Regions from separate parts of the Achromobacter sp. 1012554356 genome, predicted to be linked through region 2. Evidence: predicted binding sites of a transcription regulator. Region 2 holds the regulator's gene; the other holds the start of a gene.
What was found. Region 2 encodes FNR, which switches genes on or off when oxygen is low (the NO sensors DNR and NnrR bind a similar motif). Its sites were predicted from a motif close to TTGATNNNNATCAA; they were not measured.
Positions count from the first base shown of each region.

Region 1: the regulator FNR is predicted to act here: its motif matches at 1,814-1,827, upstream of AC6LJW_RS00505 (OmpW/AlkL family protein).

Region 1 covers NZ_JCBANC010000001.1:101,258-104,489, reverse strand. The annotation lists gene AC6LJW_RS00515 (glutamate synthase-related protein) at 1-215, shown strand, start outside; gene AC6LJW_RS00510 (glutamate synthase subunit beta) at 224-1,690, shown strand; gene AC6LJW_RS00505 (OmpW/AlkL family protein) at 1,892-2,530, shown strand; gene AC6LJW_RS00500 (LysR family transcriptional regulator) at 2,570-3,232, opposite strand, start outside.
Region 2 covers NZ_JCBANC010000052.1:3,679-6,910, reverse strand. The annotation lists gene AC6LJW_RS22525 (hypothetical protein) at 69-1,238, opposite strand; gene fnr (fumarate/nitrate reduction transcriptional regulator Fnr) at 1,253-1,981, opposite strand; gene AC6LJW_RS22515 (gamma-glutamylcyclotransferase family protein) at 2,079-2,513, opposite strand; gene clpB (ATP-dependent chaperone ClpB) at 2,652-3,232, shown strand, end outside.

The DNA of each region.
Region 1 (3,232 bases), on a different contig from region 2:
GCGCGCAGCGTGGTGGCGAACGCGAGACGGACGAGTCCATCCTGCGCCGCCTCGTGGAAGACCACTTCCGCTACACCGGCAGCTACCGTGCCCGCGAAATCCTGGGTGACTGGGAAGCCTCGCGCGGCAAATTCGTGAAGATCATGCCGACGGACTACCGCCGCGCATTGGGTGAAATGTGGCGTGCAGCCAACCCGCAACAACTGGCTGCGTGAGGGATACCATGGGAAAAATCACTGGATTTATGGAATTTCAGCGTCTGCAGGAGGCCTCCGAGGCCCCGCAGAAGCGGCTGAAGAACTGGCGCGAATTCGTGCTGCACCTGACGGACGATCAGGCCAAGCAGCAGGCGGCGCGCTGCATGGACTGCGGCATTCCGTTCTGCAACAACGGCTGCCCGGTCAACAACATCATCCCGGACTGGAATGACCTGGTGTACAAGCAGGACTGGCGCCGCGCGCTGGACGTCCTGCACTCCACCAACAACTTCCCGGAGTTCACGGGCCGCATCTGCCCGGCGCCCTGCGAAGCCGCCTGTACCTTGAACATCAACAGCGACGCTGTCGGCATCAAGTCCATCGAGCACGCGATCATCGACAAGGGTTGGGCCGAAGGCTGGGTGGCGCCGCAAGTGCCGGTGCGCAAGACGGGCAAGAAGGTCGCCGTCGTGGGCTCGGGACCTGCCGGCATGGCGTGCGCGCAGCAACTGGCGCGCGCGGGCCACTCGGTGACCCTGTTCGAAAAGAGCGACCGCATCGGCGGCCTGCTGCGCTACGGCATTCCCGACTTCAAACTCGAGAAGCACCAGATCGATCGCCGCATCTCGCAGATGGAAGCCGAGGGCGTGGAATTCGCGCCGTCGACCTACGTCGGCGATCCGAAGGATCCCGTGGCCGATGGCCTGACCGTGCGCACGCCGAAATCGCTGATGGCCGAATTCGACGCCGTCGTGATGAGCGGCGGCTCCGAGACGCCGCGCGACCTGCCGGTGCCGGGCCGTGAGCTCGACGGCGTGTACTTCGCCATGGACTTCCTGCGCCAGCAGAACAAGGCCGTGGCCGGCGACCGCCTCACCAACCAGACGCTGGCCAAGGGCAAACACGTGGTGGTGATCGGCGGTGGCGACACGGGTTCCGACTGCGTCGGCACCAGCAACCGTCACGGCGCGGCGTCGGTCACGCAATTCGAACTGATGCCTCAGCCGCCCGAGTCCGAAAACAAGACCATGACGTGGCCGTACTGGCCGCTGAAGATGCGCACGTCGTCCTCGCACGAGGAAGGCTGCGAGCGCGACTGGTCCGTGACCACCAAGCTGCTCAAGGGCGCCAACGGCAAGGTCGAAAAACTGGTCGGCGCGCGCGTCGAATGGTTCAAGGACGACGCCACCGGCCAGATGAAGATGCGCGAGGTCGAGGGCTCCGAGTTCGAGATCAAGGCCGACCTGGTGCTGCTGGCCATGGGCTTCGTGTCGCCCGTGCAGAACGTGCTGGACGCGTTCGGCGTGGATCGCGATGGCCGCGGCAACGTGCGCGCCAACACCGACGACTACCGCACCAATGTGGAAAAGGTCTTCACCGCCGGCGACATGCGCCGCGGCCAGTCCCTGGTCGTGTGGGCCATCCGCGAAGGCCGCCAGTGCGCACGCTCGGTCGATGCCTATCTGATGGGAAGCAGCGAACTGCCGCGTTGATCGCATCACGACCTATGAACGCCGTCGGACGCCTTGCGCGCCGGCGGCGTTTTTTTATTTGTCGTTGCGGTTAACCGCAGCTGTTGCGGCATAACCACTCTTCGAAAACGGTCTTTTCACGATTTGACACACGTCAAGCACGGGGACGGGGCGGTCTGAGAACCTGTCGTCTCACCCCACACGGAAAGATCGGAGAAGAAAATGTTTTCGCTGAACGGGCGTATCCGCGCCACCGCCATTGCCGGTTTGATCGCTGCCGGCGCCTTTGCCGCCCCCGCCCACGCCCACGAAGCCGGCGACGTGCTGTTCCGCGTCGGCGTCACGCAAGTCCGCCCCTCGCAAAACAATGGCACGGTGCTCGACGGCAGCGTCAAGCTGGGTGTGAGCAACAACGTGCGCCCCAGCTTCACCCTGGCCTACATGGCCACCCGCAACATCGGCATCGAACTGCTGGGCGCCTGGCCCTTCCAGCATGACGTCAGCGGCAGCAACCTGGGCAAGATCGGCTCCACCAAGCAATTGCCGCCCACGCTCAGCCTGCAATGGCACATCCTGCCCGACAGCATGATCCAGCCGTACATCGGCGTCGGCATCAACTACACCCACTTCTTCGACACCAAGGGCGAAGGCGCGCTGAAGGGCTCGAACCTGAAACTGGGCGATTCCTGGGGCGTGGCCGCGCAACTGGGCGCGGACATCAAGATCAACGATCGCTGGTTCATGAACGCCGACATCCGCTACATCGACATCAAGTCGAAGGTGACGCTGGACGGCGAACGCGTCGGCACCGCGCGCATCGACCCGTGGGTGGCCACCGTGGGCGTTGGCTACCGTTTCTGATCGCTGACCTGAAGATGCGCGCGGCCTCGCGCGCATCGCTCAAGCCTGCGGCGGCGCCAGCCAACTGCGCAGGGCCTGCAACGCCGGCGTGTCGTCGTCGGCGCGCCAGACCAGCTGGGTAAGCGCCTGCCCATGAGGCCCGGACAACTCGCCCACGCGCACTGTCTGCTCCGCCCCCAGCACCGCCAGCACCGAGCGCGGCACGATTGCCACACCGGTCCCGGCAGCCACACACGCCACAATGGCGTGATACGACGCAAATTCCATCACCTTGCCGGGCGCAATGCCCTCCTGGTTCAACCACGACTCCAGGATGCGCCGGTACGAGCAGCCCGCCGCAAAGGCGATGACGCTGCGGTTGCCCAGGTCTTTTGGACTGCCGATCGGATCCCACGCCAACGGCGAGATCAGCGCCAATTCCTCCTTGAACGCATCCATTGCCGCCAGGCCTTCCGCAGGGAAAGGCTGCGCCACGAAAGCGGCCTCGATCTCGTAATTGCGCACCTTGGCGGCCAATGCGCCTGACGTGCCGGTCACCAGTTCAATGCGTACCTGCGGCCAGGCCGCGTGATAGGCCGCCAGGATGGGCGGCAGGCGGGCGGCCGCCGTGCTTTCCATGGTGCCGATGCGCAGCACGCCCTGCAGGGCGCCTTCCCGGACGGCCGCTTGCGCCTCGTCGGACAGGCGCAGCAGGCGGTCGGC
Region 2 (3,232 bases):
GTTTTAGGCCTACCGCAAACCCGTGTCAAGCCGGATGGCTTGGGAATTTCCCTAGGGATGAGGCGGGCTTATTTGCCGCGCGGCTTGATGATGTCGCAGGCCGCGGCAGTGCTGCTGGCCCGGGCGTCGCTGCCCAGCAGCGCCCGCACGCCGCAGATTGACCCGAACATGCGCTTGCCGTCGTGGCCGACGCCGCCGACCTCGAAGGCGGTGTGACGCAGGGGGACGGGCTTGGCGCCGCGGGTAGCCAGCACGTGTTCGTACTGGACATAGCCCGTGCCGCGCGCCAGCCGCGTGGCGCCCTGGGCTTCGGCGCCGCAGGCCTTGTCCAGCAGCCGGTGCTCGGGGTTGTTGTCCGCGCCGCCCAGCAGGTAGACCACATCGCGCGACGCGTACCGCACGAAAAGGCGGGAATCATCGGATTCGCGGGCGTAGGCGGGCAGCTTGTCGGTGCCGTACTTGTACTGGTTGTAGGTGGGGCAGATGCCGCGCTCGTACGGCGCGTAACCCTTGCCGTCCGCGCGTGGCCGCTCGTTGGTCAGGTACAGATAGGAAGACGGGTTGGCGACGACGTAGCGCATGGCCAGGCCGTCGCGGCGCAGCACCCCGTCCACGTTGTTCAGCACCGCATACCGATGCACCAGTTGCGCGCCGGCCGAATGACCGGCCAGTACGAGACCGGTAAGAGCTGGCAGGCGCTTGCGGTCGTTCAGGCTGCGCAGCAGGTCGTCCAGGACCTGAAACGAAGTGACGGGCGCAGGCCGGCCGGTGGCCTGGACGCTTTCCTGGCCGTCTTCCCAGCTGGCCTTGCGCCAGGCCGCCATACCCGAGAAACCCGAGTCGATCGACCCGGAAAACCGCGGGGCAAGAACCAGCGTGTCGCTCGCGCGCCCGGGATCGGCGGCCACCAGCGCGGCGGCGGTTTCGTAGTAGTTGTCGGCGTCGCGCTTGACGCCGTGGATGACGATGAGCACCTGCTTGATGCCGCGCAGGTCGTCCTTGGCCAGATCCCGGTTGGCGTAGACCGGCATCTTGTACCGGTGACCGGGCCGGCCCAGTTCAACGGCCTGCCAGCGCAGCGGCGCCGCGCGCTTGGGCGCGGGCGTGGCTTCGTCGTAGTCGTAGGGGTCGGGCAGCGGCGTTTGCGCGCGCGCGGCGCCGCACGCGAGCATGGCGACGACGGCAAGCGATGCCGCCAGCGCGGTGCGGGACAGGGAAGTGGCAGGCGGGCGTCGCATGGCGCGGCGACCGCTCAGCAGCTTTCGTGTCCCAGCAGTTGCTTGAGCGCGGGCAGGTCCAGGATGCGGACTTCGCGCTGGTTGATCTTGATGAGGCCGTCGCGGGCAAATCGCGAGAACAGACGGCTGACCGTTTCCAGCGTCAGGCCCAGGTAGTTGCCGATTTCTTCGCGGCTCATGCGCAGTACGAACTCGGTGGACGAATAGCCCAGCGAGGCATAGCGCTGCGACAGGTTCAAGAGGAACGCGGCCAGGCGCTGTTCCGACCGCATGGACCCCAGCGAGGCCAGCATTTGGTGCGAGCGGGTGATCTCGCGGCTCATGAGGCGGCGGAACTGCTGTTGCAGCGACGGCAGGTGCGACGCGACGCGATCGACTTCGTTCAGGCGGATGACGCAGACCTCGGAGTCTTCGAGCGCCACGGCGGCCGACACGTGCTTGCCGTCCAGCATGCCGTCCATGCCGACGATTTCGCCGGGCAGATGAAAGCCGGTGATCTGGATCTGGCCGGTGGCGTCTTCAAGCTGCGTCTTCAGGCTGCCGAAGCGCACGCCATAGACGGCGTCGAGCGGATGATCCAGCGAATAGAGCGTCTTGCCTTTTTCCACGCGGACGCGCTCTTTAACCAGTTCGTCCAGCTTTTCGACTTCGGCGGCTGCCATGCCCACGGGAACGCAGACGTGACCCAGCATGCACGTGGAACAGTGGGCGGCATCAGGGGCAATGGGGACCCGTTTTTGCATACGATGACCTTTAGAGTGCCCATTGCGCGGCGGGCGCCGGAACGGGTGTGAAGCACGAGACAGGCGTCTATTGTAGTCCGTTGTTACTACGGGTGTCTTACCGGGCGTCCTGCTTTGTTCTGGAAAGGCGGTGAGCGATCCAGTCGTCCCCCGCAATATCGACCGCCGCGGCCCGCAGCGCGGGGTCGATCGGATAGTACGCGCAGGGCAGAAGACCCGTCGCGCCGGGGCCTTCCAGGCGGGCGGAAACCGTCCGGCGTACGAAGCAGCCGGGCTTGCCGGGCTCGTATTCCTCGATCTCGTCCATCAGGGCAATCAGCGCCGGATCCACCCGGTAGACATCGCCGCGTACGCGCCGTCCGTCGTCCACGGGGATCAGGCCGGGCCAGTCGCCGAAATCGACCAGCATGCCAGGCACGCTGGCCGGTCCGACGTGGCTGGCGGCCGGCAAGCCGCGCGCCTCGGCGGCGCGGGCAAGATCGTTGATTTCGCCGGCCCGTAGGGTGCCGTACACAAAAACGTATATGCTCATTGCTCTGTTTGCTGGTGCACGTCGAAGAAAACCATGAGGGCCGCCGGGTGTTGAAATTGTCCCATCCGGCCACATATTCAGGTTATCGAGCCAGCCGGCACGGATCGGTCAGGCTCCCCACAAGCCAATACGACCATTATGCGATTCGACAAACTGACGACCAAGTTCCAACAAGCGCTGGCGGACGCGCAAAGTCTCGCCGCCCGCAACGACCATCCCTACATCGAACCCGTCCACGTGCTGTCCGCCCTGCTGTCGGATGCTGACAGCGGCGCAGGCAGTCTGCTGGCGCGTGCCGGCGTGGCGGTCAACCGCCTGGGCCCGGCGCTGGAGTCCGCCCTGAAGGGGCTGCCGCAGGTGCAGGGCGAAGACAACGTCCAGGTGGGCCGCGACCTGCAGGGCGTGCTGACCCGCACCGACAAGGAAGCCGCCCGCCGCGGCGACACCTACATCGCCAGCGAACTCTTTCTGCTTGCACTGGCCGACGACAAGGGTGAGGCCGGCCGCATCCTGCGCGATGCGGGCCTGCAGAAAAAGGCCCTTGAAGCCGCGATCGACGCCGTGCGCGGCGGCGAGAACGTCTCGGGCGCGGAAGGCGAGGCCAACCGCGAAGCCCTTTCCAAATACACGCTGGACCTGACCGAGCGCGCCCGGCAGGGCAAGCTGGATCCGGTCATCGGCCGCGACGACGAAATTCGCCGCACCATCCAGATCCTGCA